DNA from 3 places in the Leclercia sp. LSNIH3 genome. Region 3 is predicted to be linked to each of the others. Evidence: predicted binding sites of a transcription regulator. Region 3 holds the regulator's gene; each other region holds the start of a gene.
What was found. The regulator CRP, encoded in region 3, controls carbon source genes, mostly activating them, when cyclic AMP is high. The targets are predictions, from matches to a motif close to ATGTGANNNNNNTCACAT.

Region 1: a site for CRP is predicted at 4,226-4,243, ahead of udp (uridine phosphorylase). Genes of this name have one in related genera too.
Region 2: a site for CRP is predicted at 4,090-4,107, ahead of C3F35_RS04575 (ABC-F family ATPase). Genes of this name have one in related genera too.

The regions. Positions count from the first base shown of each region.
Region 1 covers NZ_CP026387.1:2,657,265-2,664,661, forward strand. The annotation lists gene metR (HTH-type transcriptional regulator MetR) at 1-687, opposite strand, end outside; gene metE (5-methyltetrahydropteroyltriglutamate--homocysteine S-methyltransferase) at 924-3,188, shown strand; gene C3F35_RS12840 (dienelactone hydrolase family protein) at 3,312-4,115, opposite strand; gene udp (uridine phosphorylase) at 4,367-5,128, shown strand; gene rmuC (DNA recombination protein RmuC) at 5,268-6,644, shown strand; gene ubiE (bifunctional demethylmenaquinone methyltransferase/2-methoxy-6-polyprenyl-1,4-benzoquinol methylase UbiE) at 6,782-7,397, shown strand, end outside.
Region 2 covers NZ_CP026387.1:936,952-944,348, reverse strand. The annotation lists gene C3F35_RS04590 (efflux transporter outer membrane subunit) at 1-1,260, shown strand, start outside; gene C3F35_RS04585 (aldo/keto reductase) at 1,359-2,399, shown strand; gene ldtB (L,D-transpeptidase) at 3,071-3,991, opposite strand; gene C3F35_RS04575 (ABC-F family ATPase) at 4,212-5,807, shown strand; gene C3F35_RS04570 (DUF1479 domain-containing protein) at 6,044-7,306, opposite strand.
Region 3 covers NZ_CP026387.1:2,843,269-2,850,665, reverse strand. The annotation lists gene C3F35_RS13730 (phosphoribulokinase) at 6-875, shown strand; gene C3F35_RS13725 (OsmC family protein) at 966-1,370, opposite strand; gene crp (cAMP-activated global transcriptional regulator CRP) at 1,680-2,312, shown strand; gene C3F35_RS13715 (YccS/YhfK family putative transporter) at 2,370-4,457, shown strand; gene argD (bifunctional acetylornithine/succinyldiaminopimelate transaminase) at 4,542-5,762, opposite strand; gene pabA (aminodeoxychorismate synthase component 2) at 5,850-6,413, opposite strand; gene C3F35_RS13700 (putative adenosine monophosphate-protein transferase Fic) at 6,444-7,046, opposite strand; gene C3F35_RS13695 (YhfG family protein) at 7,036-7,203, opposite strand; gene ppiA (peptidylprolyl isomerase A) at 7,311-7,397, opposite strand, start outside.

The DNA.
Region 1 (7,397 bases), 190 kb from region 3:
CGCCACCATCTGAATCAGCAGCAGGGTGTTATCCACGCTTTTCAGCTGCGGGCTAATGCCTGCGGGCTGCAGGAAGTGACGCCAGATATCCAGACGACTGCGCTGCACCGGGTAGATCAGCAGCGTTTCCGTGGCCAGATCTTCCGGCGTGATGCGTGTTTTCGCGGCCAGCGGATGATCCGGGGCCAGCACCAGACGCACCTCAAAATCAAACATTGGCGAATAGTGCAGGCCGCTGCGCGGCAGAATGTCCGAGGTCATCACCAGATCCAGCTCGCCCTGAACAAGGGACGGCTGCGGGTCAAAAGTCACGCCGGATTTAAAGTCCATTTCCACCTGCGGCCACTTCTGGCGGAAGTTCTCAAGCGCGGGGGTCAGCCACTGAATACAGCTGTGACACTCAATGGCAATGCGCAGTTTAGTCTGTTGCGGCTCATGGCAAGCCTGTAGCGCGCTGGCGATTTGCGGTAACACCTGATTAGCCAGCTGCAGCAGGATCTCCCCCTGGGGGGTGAAGCGTAGCGGCTGACTTTTACGCACAAACAGACGGAAGCCAAGGCGTTGTTCCAGATCGCTGAACTGGTGAGAAAGAGCGGATTGTGTCTGGTGCAGCGTGGCCGCCGCCGCCGCGAGGGACCCGCAGTTCCGCAACGCTTGTAGCGTTTTCAGGTGTTTTATCTCGATCATGAAAGTCCTTCACTTCGCCATGAACAATTTGCGCTTGAGGAATATACAGTAACCGCCAATTATGGATGTGTAAACATCTGGACGGCTAAAATCCTTCGTCTTTTAAATTTATGGTGCGTTGGCTGCGTTTCCTCACTCCGGTCACTGACTTATGTCAGCGCCGGGAGATGAGCAAACTTACCGCCTTCCCTGAATTGAAAATCCAAAGGATTTACAATTAATTAGAGGAAGAAAACATGACAATCATTAACCATACTCTCGGTTTCCCGCGCGTCGGCCTTCGTCGCGAACTGAAAAAAGCACAAGAAAGTTACTGGGCAGGTAACACCACCCGTGAAGAACTGCTGGCGGTAGGCCGCGAGCTGCGCGCCCGTCACTGGAACCAGCAGAAGCAGGCCGGTATTGACCTGCTGCCGGTGGGCGATTTCGCCTGGTACGACCATGTTCTGACCACCAGCCTGCTGCTTGGCAACGTGCCGGCTCGTCATCAGAACAACGATGGATCGGTAGATATCGACACCCTGTTCCGTATTGGCCGTGGCCGCGCCCCGACGGGTGAGCCAGCGGCAGCGGCGGAAATGACCAAATGGTTTAACACGAACTACCACTACATGGTGCCAGAGTTCGTCAAAGGTCAGCAGTTCAAACTGACCTGGACCCAGTTGCTGGACGAAGTGGACGAAGCCCTGGCGCTGGGCCACAAGATCAAACCCGTGCTGCTGGGGCCGGTAACGTATCTGTGGCTGGGCAAAGTGAAGGGCGAGCATTTTGACCGCCTGAGCCTGCTGAACGACATCCTGCCGGTGTATCAACAGTTCCTGGCTGAACTGGCGAAACGCGGTATTGAGTGGGTGCAGATTGACGAACCTGCACTGGTACTGGAGCTGCCGCAGGCGTGGCTGGAGGCCTTCAAACCGGCGTACGATGCGCTTGCGGGCCAGGTTAAGCTGCTGTTGACCACCTATTTCGAGGGTGTCACGCCAAACCTCGACACCATTACCGCGCTGCCAGTGCAGGGACTCCATGTGGATCTGGTTCACGGCAAAGATGAGGTGACTGAACTGCACCATCGTCTGCCGTCCGACTGGCTGCTCTCGGCAGGACTGGTGAACGGTCGTAACGTCTGGCGTGCCGATCTGACAGAAAAATATGCACAGATTAAAGGCATTGTCGGTAAACGTGATCTGTGGGTAGCTTCCTCGTGTTCATTGTTACACAGCCCAATCGACCTGAGCGTTGAAACACGGCTGGATGCAGAAGTGAAAAGCTGGTTTGCCTTCGCTCTGCAAAAATGTGAAGAGCTGGCCCTGCTGCGCGATGCATTGAATACGGGCGACACGGCGGCGATCACTGAATGGAGCGCCCCGATTCAGGCCCGTCGCCACTCGACGCGCGTGCACAATGCCGCCGTGGAAAAACGTCTGGCGGCCATCACGGCTCAGGACAGCCAACGCCAGAGTCCGTATGAGGTTCGTGCCGAAGCCCAGCGCGCGCGCTTCAACCTGCCAGCCTGGCCGACCACTACCATCGGCTCCTTCCCGCAGACTACCGAGATCCGCGGCCTGCGTCTGGACTTCAAAAAGGGCAACCTTGATGCGGGCAACTACCGCACAGGTATCGCCGAACACATTAAGCAGGCGATTGTGGAGCAGGAGCGCCTGGGGCTGGACGTGCTGGTCCATGGTGAAGCCGAGCGTAATGACATGGTGGAGTATTTCGGTGAACACCTCGACGGGTTCGTCTTTACGCAAAATGGCTGGGTGCAGAGCTACGGCTCCCGCTGCGTGAAACCGCCTGTGGTGATCGGCGATGTCAGCCGTCCTGAGGCGATCACCGTGGAATGGGCAAAATTCGCCCAATCCCTGACCGACAAGCCAGTAAAAGGTATGCTGACAGGTCCGGTGACGATTTTGTGCTGGTCCTTCCCGCGTGAAGATGTCACCCGTGAAACCATCGCCAAACAGATTGCCCTGGCGCTGCGTGACGAAGTAGCCGATCTGGAAGCCGCAGGGATCGGCATCATCCAGATCGACGAACCGGCGCTACGCGAAGGTCTGCCGCTGCGCCGCAGTGACTGGGATGCCTACCTTCAGTGGGGTGTGGAAGCTTTCCGCATCAACGCCGCGGTAGCGAAAGATGACACCCAGATCCACACTCACATGTGTTACTGCGAGTTCAACGACATCATGGACTCCATCGCTGCACTGGATGCCGACGTGATTACCATTGAGACCTCGCGTTCCGATATGGAGTTGCTGGAGTCATTTGAAGAGTTCGACTACCCGAACGAAATCGGGCCGGGGGTATACGACATTCACTCCCCGAACGTCCCGAGTGTGGAGTGGATTGAAGCCCTGTTGCAGAAAGCGGCGCAGCGTATTCCGGCAGAGCGCCTGTGGGTTAACCCGGATTGCGGCCTCAAAACCCGCGGCTGGCCGGAAACCCGGGCCGCGCTGGCAAATATGGTGAAAGCTGCGCAGAATTTGCGTCAGGCGTCATAACATCGGCAGTTTGCCCGGCGGCGCTACGCTTACCGGGCCTACAAAACCACAGAGCTGTTCAGCTGTAGGGCCGGGTAAAGCAAGATGCTACCCGGCAATGGATTGTCTTTACCGGTCCTGTGGTTACTTCTTATTGCCATACTGCGCAAACCACGCCAGCATCCGTGCCCAGCCATCTTTGGCTGATTCGGCATGATAGCTCGGACGATAGTCAGCATTAAACGCATGCCCGGCTTCCGGGTAGACCACAATCTCCGCCGTGGCGTTTGCCGCGCGCAGGGCCTGGCGCATGGTCTCCACGGTATCAAGCGGGATACCGGTATCTTCTGCCCCATAGAGTCCAAGCACCGGTGCGTTCAAATCGGTGGCGATATCGACCGGATGCTTCGGTGAATTCAACGTCTTCTCGCCCACCAGCTTGCCATACCAGGCCACGGCAGCTTTTAGCTGGGGGTTGTGCGCGGCATACAGCCAACTGATACGTCCGCCCCAGCAGAAGCCGGTCGCCAGCAGACGGTGGGCATCGCCACCATTGCGCGCCGCCCAGTTGGCAACGTGGTCAAGATCCGCCAGCACCTGTGCATCCGGTACTTTAGTGACCAGATTGCTGTACAGGGTGGGAATGTCGCTGTAATCGTTCGGGTCACCCTGACGGAAATAGAGTTCAGGCGCGATGGCCAGATAGCCTTCCAGCGCCAGGCGACGGCAGATATCGCGAATGTGCTCATGCACGCCGAAAATTTCCTGAACCACAATGACGATCGGCAATGCCCCTTGCGCATTTTTAGGCCGGGCATGATAAGCGGGCATATTATCGCCCTGGGTCGGAATGGAGGTCTCCCCGGCGGTAATGGCTTCGTCGGGCGTAGTGACAACGGTTGAGGCTTGCAAGTCTGCAGCAGGGGCAAATCCAGATTTTCCAGTCATGGCATTCTCCGTACCAATTAGCGCAAAAGTAAATATAGTCCGCAGGTTAACAATCCACAGTGCCCGAAACAGGCTATCTTTTGTGCAACAGATAACGATATAAGTCGTTAATGTGATGTTAATCACTATTTCATGGTAATTAACTGCAATCAATTTTATTCATGGTGATGTCCGTCACGAAACTGAGCCGGATCCTTCGGTAAAGTACCGTTTTGCTTCTGCTGACAAACTGACCCCCAGAGGAGTTTTCTATGTCTAAGTCTGATGTTTTTCATCTCGGCCTCACTAAAAACGATTTACAAGGGGCTACGCTCGCTATCGTCCCTGGCGATCCTGAGCGTGTGGAAAAGATCGCCGCGCTGATGGATAAGCCGGTTAAGCTGGCAGCCCATCGCGAATTTACGACCTGGCGGGCAGAGCTGGACGGCAAAGCGGTGATCGTGTGCTCTACCGGTATCGGTGGCCCGTCTACCTCTATTGCTGTTGAAGAGCTGGCACAGCTGGGCATTCGTACTTTCCTGCGTATCGGCACGACCGGTGCGATCCAGCCGCATATCAACGTTGGCGATGTCCTGGTGACCACGGCGTCCGTTCGTCTGGATGGTGCGAGCCTGCACTTTGCTCCAATGGAATTCCCGGCTGTGGCCGATTTCGAGTGCACCACCGCGCTGGTGGAAGCCGCAAAATCCGTTGGCGCGACGACTCACATTGGTGTCACCGCCTCCTCTGATACCTTCTATCCGGGCCAGGAGCGCTACGACACCTTCTCCGGTCGCGTCGTTAACCGCTTCAAAGGTTCGATGGAAGAGTGGCAGTCTATGGGCGTTATGAACTATGAAATGGAATCAGCCACGCTGCTGACCATGTGTGCAAGCCAGGGCCTGCGTGCCGGTATGGTTGCGGGTGTGATCGTTAACCGTACCCAGCAAGAGATCCCGAACGCTGAGACCATGAAGCAGACCGAAAGCCACGCGGTGAAAATCGTGGTAGAAGCGGCCCGTCGCCTGCTGTAATTTCCCCTTTTCTCTGCCAAAGGCCGACCTGTTCGGCCTTTTTCTTTGCGTAGCGCCTCGCAGAAAACCCTTTTCAAACTGGACGTTTATACAGCACAATTCTATTTTGTGCGGGTCATACCTTGATGCAGGGGGCGTCGTGGATATTTCTGTCCTTTTTTATGCCGTTATTGCGCTGGTCAGCGTCGGCGTAGGCTGGTTGCTCGCCAGCTACCAGCATGCGCAGCAAAAAGCCGAGCAGCTTGCCGAACGCGAAGAGATGGTGGCCGACTTAAGTGCGCTAAAACAACAAACGGCGCAGAGCGGGCACTGGCGCGATGAATGCGAGTTACTCAATAACGAACTGCGTAATTTGCGGGATATCAATACCTCGCTGGAAGCCGACCTGCGCGAAGTCACTACCCGTCTGGAGTCCACCCAGCTGCATGCGGAAGACAAAATCCGCCAGATGATCAACAGCGAGCAGCGCCTGAGTGAGCAGTTCGAAAATCTCGCCAACCGTATCTTTGAGCAGAGTAACCGCCGCGTCGATGAACAAAATCGTCAGAGCCTGAACGGCCTGCTAACGCCCCTGCGCGAACAGCTGGACGGCTTTCGTCGCCAGGTCCAGGACAGCTTTGGTCAGGAGGCGCGGGAGCGCCACACGCTGGCTCATGAAATCCGTAATCTCCAGCAACTGAATGCCCAGATGGCGCAGGAGGCGATCAACCTCACCCGGGCGCTGAAAGGCGACAATAAAACCCAGGGCAACTGGGGTGAAGTGGTTCTAACCCGCGTGCTGGAGGCCTCTGGTCTGCGCGAGGGCCATGAATATCAAACTCAGGTCAGCATTGAAACCGAGACCCGTGCGCGAATGCAGCCCGACGTCATTGTTCGTCTGCCGCAAGAAAAGGACGTGGTCATCGATGCCAAAATGACCCTGGTAGCCTATGAGCGGTACTTCAACGCCGAAGATGACTACACCCGCGAGTCGGCGTTGCAGGAACATATCGCCTCTGTGCGTAACCACATTCGTCTGCTGGGGCGCAAAGATTATCAGCAACTGCCTGGCCTGCGTTCGCTTGACTACGTGCTGATGTTCATCCCGGTTGAACCGGCCTTCCTGGTGGCGCTGGACCGCCAGCCGGAGCTGATCTCTGAAGCGCTGAAAAACAACATTATGCTGGTCAGCCCTACCACGTTGCTGGTGGCGCTGCGCACCATTGCTAACCTGTGGCGCTACGAGCACCAGAGCCGCAATGCCCAACAGATTGCCGATCGCGCCAGCCGCCTGTATGACAAAATGCGCCTGTTCGTCGATGATATGTCATCGGTCGGGCAGAGCCTGGATCGCGCTCAGGATAACTATCGCCAGGCGATGAAAAAACTGGCCTCCGGGCGCGGCAACCTGCTGGCCCAGGCCGAATCGTTCCGCAGCCTTGGCGTAGAGGTAAAACGCGAGATTAATCCTGAAATGGTCGAACAGGCCACGTCTCAGGATGAAGAGTACCGGCTGCGCAGTGATAGTCCCGTTTAAAATATAAACAATACCTTAGCAGGCAAACAGGCGTCGGCAGCCCCCTGGAACGTTATTCCTGGGGTGGTTGAAACGTAGGGCAAATGCGCCCAATCTGTTACACTTCTCAAACATTTGACTGATAAGCAGGCTCTAAGATGGTTGAAGATTCACAAGACACAACGCACTTTGGCTTTCAGACTGTCGCTAAAGCGCAGAAAGCTGACATGGTGGCCCACGTTTTCCATTCCGTGGCGGCGAAGTACGATGTAATGAATGACCTGATGTCATTCGGCATTCATCGCTTGTGGAAGCGCTTCACTATTGATTGTAGCGGCGTGCGTCGTGGGCAAACCGTGCTGGATCTGGCTGGCGGCACCGGCGACCTGACAGCGAAATTCTCGCGTCTGGTGGGCGAAACGGGCCGTGTTGTGCTGGCTGATATCAACGACTCCATGTTGAAAATGGGCCGTGAGAAACTGCGCAATATTGGCGTGGTCGGCAACGTTGAATATGTCCAGGCGAACGCTGAAGCGCTGCCTTTCCCGGATAACACCTTTGACTGCATCACTATCTCTTTCGGTCTGCGTAACGTCACCGATAAAGAGAAGGCGCTGCGTTCCATGTACCGCGTGCTGAAACCGGGTGGACGCCTGCTGGTGCTGGAATTCTCAAAACCAATTATTGAGCCGCTGAGCAAAGCGTACGACGCCTATTCGTTCCACATCCTGCCACGTATTGGCGAAATGGTGGCCAACGATGCAGACAGCTATC
Region 2 (7,397 bases), 1.9 Mb from region 3:
GCACGGGAACAGATCAACCAGGCGGGCGGTGCCTTCTTCCCGGCGGTGAATGGTAATTTGCAGGCCACCCGGCAGCAGCTGGGGCTGGAGGGAGAACTGAAATCCCACGGCGTGTACGATCAGCTGGATGACGTCGATCCCGAACTGCGCGGCGCGCTGGGGCCGCTGACCCAGCCCATTAACCTCTACCAGGGCAGCTTTGATGCCCAGTGGGAGCTGGATTTATGGGGCAAGGTGCGCCGTCAGGTAGAAGCCGCCGACGCGCAACAGCAGGCAGCCATCGAGCAGCGTAACGATGCCCTGGTGTCGCTGGAGGCCGAAGTGGCCCGCGGCTGGTTACAGCTGCGCGGCGCCCAGAGCAGTATCGCCACCCTTAACACCCAGATCGAGAGCGCGCAGCAGACGCTGGAGCTGACCGACAGCCGCCAGCGCGGCGGGCTGTCACCGCAGATGGACGTGGAGAACGCCCGCGCCCAGCTTGGCAACCTGGAGGCGCAGCTTCCGCAATATGAAGCCCAGGCGCGGCAGGCGATGAACGGCCTGGCGATCCTGCTTGGCAAACCCCCGGGGGCGCTGGATGGCGAACTACAGGCCAGCAAACCGCTGCCTGCGCTGCCGGAGATTGTTCCCACCGGTATTCCCTCTACGCTGGCGCGGCGACGCCCGGACGTGCGTGAAGCCGAGGCGAATCTGCATGCGGCCACCGCGCAGATCGGCGTGTCGGTGGCGCAACTGTTCCCCAGCGTCTCGCTCAGCGGCCAGTTTGGCCTGCGTAACAGCGAAGCCAGCTGGCTCACCGACTGGAGCAGCCACTTCTACAGCGTCGGGCCACAAGTCTCCATCCCCATCTTCCAGGGCGGGCGGTTGGTCTCCAGCGTGAAGGTCGCCCGCGCACAGCAGGGTGCCGCCGTACTGGAATATCGTCAGACGGTGCTCACCGCCCTGGGCGATGTGGAAAACGCGCTGGTCAGCTACCGCACCGATCAGAAGCGGGAGGCGGGATTAAGCAAAACCATCGATGCGCTGCAAAACGCCTTTGATCTGGCGAGCAGCAGCTATCGCCAGGGGATCGCGACCTTTATCGACGTGCTGGATGCGCAGCGCCAGTTGGCTCAGGCGCAGCAGCAGCGGGATCAGGCCCGGGTCCAGAGCGCGCTGGATCTGGTGGCGCTCTATAAAGCCCTGGGCGGTGGCTGGGAGCCGTATCAGCAGGTGCAGCTGCCGGAGTACGCCGTCTTTGGCGACGCCCCGCGCGGATAAGTTCAGAGGATTGGGCAAGAAACGGGCAGGAACCGCACATTCGCTATCGGCGTGAGCCGGGTATAACTATCGGGTACTCAACATACGAGGAGCGTCAAATGCGATATCAAAAACTGGGTAATACCGGCCTGTTTGTTTCTGAGCTCTGCCTCGGCACCATGACTTTTGGCGGCGAAGGCGGCATGTGGGGCAAGATAGGTCAGCTCCAGCAACAGGATGCCGAGCAGCTGGTCGGGCGTGCGCTGGACGCCGGGATCAATTTTATTGATACAGCCAACGTCTATTCCGAAGGGCGTTCAGAAGAGATCACCGGCCAGGCGTTGAAAAACCTGAAGATACCGCGCGAAAACGTGGTGATTGCCACCAAGGTGTTTGGCGAAACGGGCACGGCGGGGGTGAACTCACGCGGTAGCTCGCGGTATCACATCATCAGCAGCGTGAAAGAGAGCCTGCGCCGTATGCAGCTCGATCATATCGATCTCTATCAGTTGCACGGTTTTGACCCGGCCACCCCGATTGAAGAGACGCTTTATGCCCTGGATAACCTCGTCCAGCACGGGCATGTACGCTATATCGGAGTATCGAACTGGGCAGCCTGGCAAATCATGAAGGCACTGGGCATTTCCGAACGGCTCGGGCTGGCACGTTTTGCCTCATTACAGGCCTATTACACCCTTGCCGGGCGTGACCTGGAGCGTGAGCTGGTGCCGATGTTACAAAGCGAAGGTGTCGGGTTGATGGTCTGGAGCCCGCTGGCGGGCGGCTTGCTGAGCGGCAAATACAGCCGCGACGGGCAGGTGCAGGGCGGTGGCCGTCGCCAGGAATTTGACTTCCCGCCGGTGGATAAAACGCGGGCATTCGACTGCGTGGATGTGATGCGCCACATTGCCGGGAGCAAGGGCGTTTCCGTGGCGCAAATTGCCCTGGCGTGGCTGCTGCATCAAAAAGCGGTGACCAGCGTGATTATTGGCGCGAAACGGGTCGATCAGCTGGATGACAATATTGCCGCAACCGCGATTCGCCTGAGCGATGAGGAGCTGAAACAGCTGGATGCCGTCAGCGCGCTGCCGAGGGAATACCCAGGCTGGATGCTGGTACGACAGGGGGAGTACCGGCGTAATCAGCTGGCGCAGCAGTAGCTTTTTATCGTTTTCTGGTCGATACGGTGGTGCGTTCCGTTCACCTTATTTCCAGCAGAATATGAAATGAACGGAACCTGTGAACGTGATAAGGGGGCCACCGCGGCCCCCTTATCAATCCCCGCGGCCCCGCAACGAAATCGGTGCTTCGCACTACGCTCACCTCCCGACCGACTGCCTGCGGTCGGCTCAACTCGACATCCTGTCTCGATTCGCCTCTGGCCGCCATCCCTGGCGGCCAGCCCTTGTCAACCGGTCTCCGGTTCGCCGATTTCAGCGGGGACTCAACACCCGTGCCACATTCACGTGGCTGAGAAGCTGGAAGGAGGGATGAGTCCGGCTGAAAATCGCTGAGGCGTTGACCGCATGCCGGGTTGAGGCACATGGATGCGGACCTGGATGGATGTAGAATCACGCCGGACCCGATAGCCGGAGGGAATAAGCCGAAGACAACATTGCCAGGAGCAATGTTGAACAGCGCCTGCGCTAGCACCAAAGGGGTGAGACGAATATTTCTCGAAACGGCGATTTTCTTTGCCGGGAGCCGGGATGGTTAAGGGAGCGGCAGTAGCCCCCTTAACATGTTCACCGCAGCGGGATGGGCATAAAAGCAGAGATGCTTTAGTGAACGGAACAATTCCACAGTAACAACAGAATTGTTCCTGTTACGATCAGTTCAGACGAACCGGCATACCGGAACGGTTGTTGATCGCTTGCTCAACGATGTTCGCATCCACGTCCTGCTGGCCGGTGATGGCCTGCACGTTGCTGGTCAGGGTGACCGGAACGGTGACGTTGTTGTCGATCTGATCTTCGCTGGTAGAGAGCGGGTTATGCACTTCGAGGTAACGGCTGCCATCTGGCTCGGTAGTCGCTTTTACCGGCTCGTTGATGAACTGCACGCGAGTACCAACCGGCACGTTCTCGAACAGGAATTTAATGTCGTCGTTACGCAGACGTACACAGCCGTGGCTCACGCGCAGGCCGATACCGAAGTTGGCGTTGGTGCCGTGGATCGCATACAGACGGCCGATATAGAGAGCGTACAGACCCATCGGGTTATCCGGGCCAGCAGGAACAACGGCTGGCAGCGGCTCGCCCGCGGCAATGTATTCCGCGTGCATTTTCGCGGTTGGCGTCCAGGTTGGGCCAGCTTTCTTACGCTCGACTTTGGTGGTCCAGTTCATCGGGGTATCTTTACCCAACTGGCCGATACCGATTGGCAGCACGATGACGGTGTTGGTGCCTTTCGGGTAGTAGTACAGACGCATTTCGGCGCTGTTAATGATGATGCCTTCATGCACGGTGTCCGGCAGGATCAGCTGCTGAGGAATGTTCAGCACGGTGCCGCCCTTCGGCAGATACGGATCGACGCCCGGGTTGGCTTCCATCATGTTGGAGAGGCCCAGCTGATATTCCGCAGCAAAATATTCCAGCGGCTGAGTGTTACCTTCTTCAATGGTCACAACCTGGTTCTGACCTACCAGACGGCTACCGTCGGTTGGCAGTGGATAAGTGACAGCAGAAGCGGTCTTGCAAAACCCTACTACGGCAAACGCCGCCGCAAAAAGCGATGTTAATTTCATATTCATGGTGTGCGAGGTATCTGTGCCACATTGGCAGGTTGTTTAAAAGTCAGAACGGTTTAGGGAGCGCATTATATGTGCATTCCTGACCGCATGGAATTCGGATGTGTACTAAATCACACTTTTTTCCATCCTGTTAGAGTTTAGCGCTACGTTGATACACGGGATCTCATTTCGGAATTGTGGCATAATGCTGGGTTTATCACACTTCTCGCAGGAATCTCCCGTGTTAGTTACCAGCAACGTCACTATGCAGTTTGGCAGTAAGCCGCTGTTCGAAAACATTTCCGTCAAATTTGGCGGCGGCAACCGTTACGGCCTGATTGGTGCCAACGGTAGCGGAAAATCCACCTTCATGAAGATCCTCGGCGGCGATTTAGAGCCGACGCTGGGCAACGTTTCTCTCGATCCGAACGAGCGCATCGGTAAGCTGCGTCAGGATCAGTTCGCCTTTGAAACGTTCACCGTCCTTGATACGGTGATCATGGGCCACGGTGAGCTGTGGGAAGTGAAGCAGGAACGCGATCGCATCTACGGCCTTGCCGAAATGAGCGAAGAAGACGGCTATAAAGTGGCCGATCTTGAAGTGCAGTATGGCGAAATGGACGGTTACTCTGCGGAGTCCCGTGCCGGTGAGCTGCTGCTCGGCGTGGGCATTCCGGTGGAACAACATTACGGTCTGATGAGCGAAGTCGCGCCAGGCTGGAAGCTGCGTGTTCTGCTGGCGCAGGCGCTGTTCTCTAACCCGGACATCCTGCTGCTCGATGAACCAACGAACAACCTGGACATCGACACCATTCGCTGGCTGGAGCAGACGCTGAACGAGCGTAACAGCACCATGATCATCATCTCGCACGACCGTCACTTCCTGAACATGGTCTGCACCCACATGGCGGATCTGGACTACGGCGAACTGCGCGTGTATGCCGGTAACTACGACGAATACATGACCGCGGCAACCCAGGCGCGTGAACGTCTGCTGGCCGATAACGCCAAGAAAAAGGCGCAGATTGCTGACCTGCAATCCTTCGTCAGCCGCTTCAGCGCTAACGCCTCTAAATCGCGTCAGGCAACCTCCCGCGCCCGTCAGATCGACAAAATCAAGCTGGATGAAGTGAAAGCGTCCAGCCGTCAGAACCCGTTTATCCGCTTCGAGCAGGACAAGAAACTGTTCCGTAACGCCTTAGCCGTCGAAGAGCTGACCAAAGGTTTCGACAACGGCCCGCTGTTCAAGAACTTCAACCTGCTGCTGGAAGTGGGCGAGAAGATCGCTATCCTCGGTGCCAACGGCGTGGGTAAATCCACCATGCTGAAAACGCTGGTGGGTGAATTGACTCCGGATCACGGCACCGTGAAATGGTCCGAGAACGCGCAGATTGGTTATTACGCGCAGGATCACGCCGAAGATTTCGACAACGATCTGACCGTTTTCGACTGGATGAGCCAGTGGAAGTCGGAAGGCGATGACGAGCAGGTGGTGCGCAGCTTCCTTGGCCGTCTGCTGTTCAGCCAGGACGACATCAAAAAGCCAGCCAAAGTGCTCTCCGGTGGTGAGAAGGGTCGTATGCTGTTCGGCAAGCTGATGATGCAAAAACCGAACATCCTGGTGATGGACGAACCGACCAACCACCTGGATATGGAATCTATCGAATCGCTGAACATGGCGCTGGAGATGTATCAGGGTACCCTGATCTTCGTCTCCCATGACCGTGAATTCGTGAGCTCGCTGGCGACCCGCGTGATTGAAATTACGCCGGAGCGCGTCGTGGACTTCAGCGGTAACTACGAAGATTACCTGCGCAGTAAAGGCATCGACAACTAATTGTCCTCAGTCTGGCCCTTTCCCGTTGGGGGAGGGCCGTTCCTCTTTCCTTTCGCTTCTCCCTCCGCACTTTTCCTGATAACGTCTTGTTTCGCTGATCAATCTCAGTGCGTCTTTTTTGGCGCTCGGGAAATTGGCATGCCAATTTAACATTTATAAAACCTGTCATACCACAATTTAAATGTTGTATGACAGGTTTGTATTTCGCTTTCTGGATCAGTGAGATAAAGCCAGACTTACACCATACCCAGCGCGCGCTTGCCGTGGATATTTAAATCATCCGTCGTGAAGCGTGACTGCCAGTCAGACTCATAATCCTCCCGCGGGAAGTCGCCCGGAGAGGCGCCGGTTTCCAGCGCTGCTTTCACCTTTTTCGCATAGGCGAGGTTTTTCTCGCACATTGGGGCCGCCGGAATGTACATCACGTTGCCCCAGCCCTGCTGGTTCTCTACCGGTGCCACCGAGTGGATCACATCGCAGTGCCACCACACGGAATCCCCGGCTTCCAGCGCCGGAATGCTGGTCAGCGCTTCAATCAACAGCGGGTGCCACTTCTCAGAGATCGGCAGGACGCGACCCGGTGCCACGCCGCACAGCTCATCTTCCGGGACGTCATCCAGCAGCGGACGCAGCAGGATATACGCCATCGCTTCCGGGATCGGCACCACGTGCAGCAGCCCCTGATCCGGGATCATGTCGGAGAGCGCCGTCCAGCCCTGGAAGGTACGGAACACCGAGCACTTGGTGGTGTTATCCACGGTATATTCTTCCACTTCGGTACGGTGTGCGGCATTCCAGGGATCGTATTGATCGACATTGCCATCGAATACCCGGGCGAAGACCTGCTGATAAGCCGGGAGCAGCCAGCGCTCCAGCGCGCCGGAGTCGGTGTGTGCGCCGAGGCCTTTCGAGGTGGTGCCCGGTGGACGGCGACGGATGCGGTCCGGGTAGATCACGCTCACGTCCGGGTTAAACCACTGTTTGCCGTTGCTCTCAAATGTCCATAAACGGTTCAGGAACGACTGCACCTGGGCCATCTCTTCGCTCTGACGGGCTTCCATCTGCGCGTGTGACCAGTAGATCGGGTAGATCTCCGGGCGGGAGGCGGTGAGGCTGCCAAAGAAGTTATCTCCCGGGCCTTTGTAGACATCATCAAAACGGTTGAGATCGAGATAGTCGAGCATCGCGTTGTCCCACGCCAGCGCCTGCTCACGGGGGAAATGACCTTTGATCACCGCACAGCCGCGACGCTTAACCGCCTCGCGCTGCTCCTGGCTGATGTTACCGCTCTGCACGTCGGCAAACGGGATCACCGGCCAGACGGGATCGCCTTTGCTTTTCAGCGCGTTAATTTCTGCCACGCGGCTGGCAATTTTATCGCTCAAACGATCGAACACCGCCTGCACGTCACCGATCTGCGCTCGCAGCTCGCGTTTCATCTGGCGAATCGCGGCCTTGTGGTCTGAAGGCAAAGTTTCACTGGTAAAGGTTAAGGTCATAACAGCCTCGCTATCTTTCATTCGAAAGTAAAAGTAATTACAAGTGATACTTTAGGTTAAAAATAAGTTAAAGCAAGTTAAATAACTTGAT
Region 3 (7,397 bases):
TTGCTATGTCTGCCAGACATCCGGTTATTGCCGTTACAGGGTCGAGTGGTGCGGGTACCACCACCACCAGCCTCGCCTTTCGTAAGATCTTCTCCCAGCTGCATCTGCGTGCCGCAGAAGTGGAAGGCGACAGCTTTCACCGCTTCACCCGTCCTGAGATGGACATGGCCATCCGTAAGGCGCGCGATCTCGGCAAACACATCAGCTATTTTGGCCCTGAAGCGAACGACTTTGGCCTGCTGGAACAAACCTTCGCCGAATACGGGCGGAGCGGCACCGGCCAGTCGCGCAAATACCTGCACACCTATGACGAAGCGGTGCCCTGGAACCAGGTGCCAGGCACCTTTACCCCCTGGCAGCCGCTGCCGGAACCGACCGACGTCCTCTTTTACGAAGGCCTGCATGGCGGGGTAGTCACGCCGGATCACGACGTGGCGCGCCATGTTGATCTGCTGGTGGGGGTCGTGCCTATTGTCAACCTGGAGTGGATCCAGAAGCTGACGCGGGATACCAGCGAACGCGGCCATTCCCGCGAGGCGGTGATGGACTCCGTGGTGCGCTCCATGGAGGATTACATTAACTTCCTGACGCCACAGTTTTCCCGCACCCACATTAACTTCCAGCGCGTCCCGACCGTGGACACCTCGAACCCCTTTGCCGCTAAAGGCATCCCTTCGCTGGACGAGAGCTTCGTGGTGATCCATTTCCGCAATCTGGACAATATCGATTACCCCTGGCTACTGGCGATGCTACAGGGCTCGTTTATCTCGCACATCAATACGCTGGTGGTCCCGGGCGGGAAGATGGGGCTGGCGATGGAGTTAATCATGATGCCGCTGGTGCAGCGGTTGATGGAAGGGAAGAAGATCGACTGAGGCTGTGTCGCCCGGTGGCGCTACGCTAACGGGCCTACAGAAACCTACTGGCCGGGCAAACGACGTGCCGCCCGGCGTTTTATCCGGGGCTTACGCCTCGATCACTTCATACGAGTGGGTAATGTTGACCGCTTTCTCCAGCATCAGCGCTACGGAACAGTACTTCTCCGCAGAGAGATCCACCGCGCGGGATATCGCAGCGTCTTTCAGTTGTTTGCCGGTGACCACGAAATGAAGATTGATATGGGTGAACAGGCGCGGCGCCTCTTCACGACGCTCTGAGGTCAGCTTAACTTCACAGTCGGTCACATCGTGACGTCCTTTTTGCAGGATCGACACCACGTCGATCGCGCTGCATCCGCCTGCCGCCATCAGGACAACTTCCATCGGGCTTGGCGCTTTGTCGCCGGAGTTGCCATCCATTAAAATCTGGTGCCCGGAAGCCGACTCACCAAGGAACGTTAACCCTTCGACCCATTTCACACGTGCTTGCATTTTAATTAACTCCAGGATTGCATTTTTCCTGACAGATTACGCGTCAGTAACAATTCTGACAACGGAAGTCGACCTGCATCAAGCTGAAGCGAGACACCAGGAGACAGGCGGCGAAAGCTATGCTAAAACAGTCGAGATGCTACAGTAATACATTGACGTTGCACATGTATGCAGAGGACATCACACATTACAGGCTGCTAATTATTGTGCAGGCCAGACCCCAGGCAAGGGGAAGAATTCGATTGCAACCCCAGAGTACAGGTACATAGCCAGACTCTGGAGCCAGCTTATAACAGAGGATAACAGCGCATGGTGCTTGGCAAACCGCAAACAGACCCGACTCTCGAATGGTTCTTGTCTCATTGCCATATTCATAAGTACCCATCGAAGAGCACGCTGATTCACCAGGGTGAAAAAGCGGAAACGTTGTATTACATCGTCAAAGGCTCGGTGGCAGTGCTGATCAAAGATGAAGAAGGCAAAGAGATGATCCTCTCTTACCTGAATCAGGGAGATTTCATCGGCGAACTGGGCCTGTTTGAAGAAGGACAGGAGCGTAGCGCCTGGGTCCGTGCAAAAACCGCGTGTGAAGTGGCTGAGATCTCCTATAAAAAGTTCCGCCAGCTCATTCAGGTTAACCCGGATATCCTGATGCGCCTCTCTTCGCAGATGGCTCGCCGTCTGCAGGTCACGTCCGAGAAAGTGGGTAACCTCGCCTTCCTCGACGTAACAGGCCGCATTGCTCAGACCCTGCTGAACCTGGCGAAACAGCCAGACGCCATGACCCACCCGGACGGTATGCAAATTAAAATTACCCGTCAGGAGATTGGTCAGATCGTCGGATGTTCTCGTGAGACAGTAGGCCGTATTCTGAAAATGCTGGAAGATCAAAACCTGATTTCTGCCCACGGTAAAACCATCGTGGTTTACGGAACACGTTAATTCCGCTAAAACGGCGTGACATCGCATGATGACACGCCGTTTTTGTCTCTATCACCCATGTGGCGCAGGCTCATTTATCACCCGGAAGTTAACTACGCACTGCGGCAAACGCTGGTGTTGTGTCTTCCTGTGGCTGTAGGTTTGATCCTCGGCGATCTGCAACACGGCCTGCTCTTCTCCCTCGTTCCTGCCTGCTGCAACATTGCTGGCCTGGACACACCGCATAAACGCTTTTTTAAACGCCTGACTATTGGCGGCTGCCTGTTTGCCGGCTGTAGCCTGGCCGTACAGCTGTTGCTGGCGCGCGATATTCCGCTGCCCCTCATTCTGACCGTGCTGGCGATGACGTTAGGGGTCACGGCAGAGATCAGTGCCCTGCATGCCCGACTGCTGCCCGCCTCGCTGATTGCGGCCATCTTTACCCTGAGCCTGGCGGGGAACATGCCGGTCTGGGAGCCGCTACTGCTCTATACGCTGGGCACCCTCTGGTACGGGCTGTTTAACTGGTTCTGGTTCTGGATGTGGCGCGAACAACCGCTGCGGGAATCCTTGAGCGTGCTCTATCAGCAGCTGGCCGATTATTGCGAAGCAAAATACACCCTGCTGACGCAGCATACCGACCCTGAAAAATCGTTGCCGCCGCTGCTGGCTCGCCAGCAGAAGGTGGTCGATCTGATCAGCCTCTGTTATCAGCAGCTGCATATGCTGGCGGCCAACAGAAATCACGAATACAAACGCCTGCTGCGCACCTTCCAGGTGGGGCTGGATCTGCAGGAGCATATCTCGGTCAGCCTGCATCACCCGAAGGAGGTGCAGAAGCTGGTGGAGCGCAGCCACGCCGAAGCGGTGATACGCTGGAACGCGCAGACCGTTGCGGCACGCCTGCGGGTGTTGGCTGACGATATTCTCTATCATCGTTATCCCACCCGGTTTACCATGGACAAGCAGCTTGGCGCGCTGGAGAAAATCGCCCGTCAGCACCCGGATAACCCGGTGGGCCAGTTCTGCGCCTGGCACTTCAGCCGTATTGCCCGCGTTCTGCGCACGCAACGCCCGCTCTATCCGCGCGATCTGATGGCCGACAAACAGAAACGCCTGCCATTGTTCCCCGCCCTCAAAAGCTATCTGTCGCTGAAGTCTGCCGCCCTGCGTAATGCGGCGCGCATCAGCGTGATGCTGAGTATCGCCAGCCTGATGGGCATGGCGCTGCACCTGCCGAAACCTTACTGGATCCTAATGACCGTGCTGCTGGTGACGCAAAACGGCTACAGCGCGACGCGGGTACGTATTCTTCACCGGGCGGCCGGCACCATGGTGGGGCTGATCATCGCGGGCGTGACCCTGCACTTACACGTCCCGGAAGGTTATACCCTTGCCGGAATGCTGATAGTGACCCTGGTGAGCTACCTGATCATTCGCAAGAGCTACGGCTGGGCGACGGTGGGCTTTACGGTCACAGCGGTATATACCCTGCAACTGCTGACCCTGAACGGCGAGCAATTTATTATCGCCCGGCTGGCCGATACCCTGATTGGCTGCCTGATTGCTTTCGGTGGAATGGTCTGGCTGTGGCCACAGTGGCAGAGCGGGCTGCTGCGCCAGAATGCCCATGATGCACTGGAGGCCGATCAGGAAGCCATCCGCCTGATCCTCAGCGACGATCCGCAGCCGACGCCGCTGGCCTGGCAGCGCATGAAGATCAACCAGGCGCACAACGCGCTGTTCAACTCACTCAACCAGGCGATGCAGGAGCCGGGCTTCAACTCGGCATATCTGGCAGATATGAAGCTGTGGGTGACCCACAGTCAGTTTATCGTTGAGCATATCAACGCGATGACGACCCTGGCACGGGAGCATACGATGCTGACGCCGGACCTGGCGCAGCGTTATCTGCAATCGTGTGAAATTGCCCTTCAACGCTGCCAGCAGCGTCTGGAGTATGATTCACCGGGCGAAAGCGGCGATGAGAATATCCTGGAAGCCCCCGAAACCATGACCTACGGTCCTATGAGCACGCTGGAACAACATCTGCAGCGCACCCTCGGGCATCTGAACACCATGCACACCATTTCGTCAGTGGCATGGCGTCAGCGCCCGCATCATGGGATTTGGTTGATCCGGCGGTTGAAACGAACACCGCATTAAACGCAAAACGGTAACCCCCAGGTTACCGTTTTTTATATATGCGCCCTCTGCGTGCAGGAGAGGATGAGGATAAACGCAGCGCCCTTACGGCTGCACCACGCGCTTCACCGCCTGTGCAAAGCGGGTCATCCCTTCATCGATATCCTGACTTTCCACCAGCAGCGACGGCGCAAAGCGCATTACGTCCGGCCCGGCGTTGAGCACCATCGCCCCTTCACTGGCGGCGGCGTAGAGGAAATCGCGCGCCCGGCCTTTGTATTGCGGCTTCAGCTCGGCGCCAATCAACAGCCCCATGCCGCGAATATCGCTGAACACATCGTACCGGGCATCGATCTGCTGGAGGTGTTTCACAAACTGCTCGCGCTTCGTCATCACACCGCTCAACACTTCCGGCGTATTAATGATATCGAACGCCGCCCCTGCCACCGCACACGCCAGCGGGTTGCCGCCGTAAGTGGAGCCGTGAGAGCCGACGTGGAACGCCGAGGCAATATCCTGGGTGGTGAGCACCGCGCTGACCGGGAAACCACCGCCGAGCGCTTTGGCGCTGGTCAGGATGTCTGGCGTCACGCCGTAATGCATATAGGCAAACAGATTCCCGGTACGCCCCATGCCGCTCTGCACCTCATCAAACACCAGCAGCGCCTGGTGCTGGTCGCACAACTCGCGCAGCCCCTGCAGGAACTCCGGGGTCGCCGCCATCACGCCGCCTTCACCCTGAATCGGCTCGACCACCACGGCACAGGTGTGATCGTCCATCACTGCTTTCACCGCATGCAGATCGTTAAACGGCACGTGAATGATGTCGGCTGGTTTCGGGCCAAAGCCGTCGGAATATTTAGGCTGGCCGCCCACGGTCACCGTAAAGAGCGACCGGCCATGGAAAGCGTTATGGAAGGCGATGATTTTGGTTTTAAACGGGCTATGGCGGGTGGAGGCGTAGTAGCGCGCCAGCTTAAAGGCCGTTTCGTTGGCTTCGGTGCCGGAGTTCATAAACAGCACGCGCTCGGCAAAGGTGGCGTCGATAATTTTACGCCCCAGACGCAGCGCCGGTTCGTTGGTGAAGACGTTGCTGGTGTGCCACAGGGTTTCACCCTGAGTTTTGAGCGCCTCGACCAGCGCCGGGTGACAGTGGCCTAACGCCGTCACCGCAATTCCGCCCGCAAAATCAATGTACTCTTTACCCTGCTGATCCCAGACGCGGCTGCCTTTCCCCTTCACCGGGATAAACTCAGCCGGTGCATAAATTGGCAGGATAACTTCATCGAATGTTGCGCGCGTAATTGCAGATTGTTCAGTTGCCATGTAACCCCACCCTTTTTTAAGCAAGAAGCAGAAGTGAAAATATAATCACGAAATATGCTTAAAAAATCACTTTATGGCAACTAAAAATCAACGATGGAGGAAATTAGCCAGCAGTTGATGGCCCTGTTCGCTCAGAATGCTTTCCGGGTGGAACTGCACCCCTTCCAGATCCCATTCGCGATGGCGGATACCCATGATCTCCCGGGTCTCGCTCCAGGCGGTGACCTCAAAGCAGTCGGGCAAGGTTGGCGGGTCGATAACCAGAGAGTGATAGCGGGTCACGGTCAGAGGATTATTCAGGCCAGAGAACACCCCTGTACCGTTGTGGGTCACCGGGGCGGTTTTGCCGTGCATCACTTTCGCGGCGCGGACAATGGTTGCGCCCATGACCTGGGCAATGGCCTGATGCCCGAGGCAGACGCCGAGGATCGGTACTTTCCCGGCATAGTGCTTAATCACCGCCAGCGAGATCCCGGACTCATCCGGCGTGCAAGGGCCCGGAGAGATAACGATCTTTTGTGGATTCAGCGCCGCGACATCTTCCAGAGAAAGTACGTCGTTGCGCCGGACCACCACCTCTGCCCCCAGCTCGCAAAAATACTGGTACAGGTTCCAGGTGAAAGAATCGTAGTTATCAATCAGCAGAATCATGGCGGCTCCCGAAAAAATGGCCGCCCTATTCTACTCAGTTTCCCGGGCTTCGCTTACCACTTTGCTGAAGATTGTGTTCAGCGCGCTCAAATCCCCCATCGCACCGCTCTGGTTGGCCTGCGCCCACGCTTCCGGGTCGATACCGCGCCAGTCGAGCTGATAGCCCGCGTGGATCGCCAGCTGCTCAAAGAAGATGCGCTGAACAATACCATTGCCGATGCGGAACGGGTGCAGGACGTTGATTTCACAGTAGTAGTGGCTGAGGCGGTTAATAAAATCTGCTTTCTCCAGCCCGACGAGATACCCCTCCTCCTCCAGATCCTGCATCAGGGCATTGCCCTCTTTTTCGATATAGGCGAAGTGGCAGAATCGGGTATCCCCCTGATAAATATCCATTTCGCGGATATCACCCGCCCAGTCAAAAATATCCTGATAGAGATGCTGGTGAATGGCGCACAGGTGCGGCAGCCCGCGTAACAGCGGCCCCAGGCTCAGGGTCGCGGCGCGCAGTGCGGTAAATTCATATGCCGCCTGAGCGAGCCGCTCGGCCTGGCGAATGCCCAGCCGGTTACGCATCACATTCAGTTCGGGGTAGAGATAGGGATCGCGATCGTTACCGTATTTATCGCTCATGCTGCCCCCCTAACTCCTCAAGACGGCGTTGCGCCTCATCTGCGCTGAGGGTGACCAACGGACTATCGACCCCTTCAAGGCGGCGACTGGCCTGGAAATTGATATTTCGCTGTTGTTCCCAGAGACGGGATTTTTGTTTGTCAGTGAGCTTTTTCACCTGTTACCTCCCTGATTGCGCTCGTGTGCCACAAGTATAAGCAGCAAACTACGGTTTCGCAGGAAGGTAAAGGCAACGCGGGCATTGCTTGCCCGCGTCATCAGGGATTACGGCAGGACTTTCGCAGAGAGGATAACTACCGGTTTTGTCGGCACATTCTGGTACGGACCCACATCGTGAGTCTGCACCTGAGA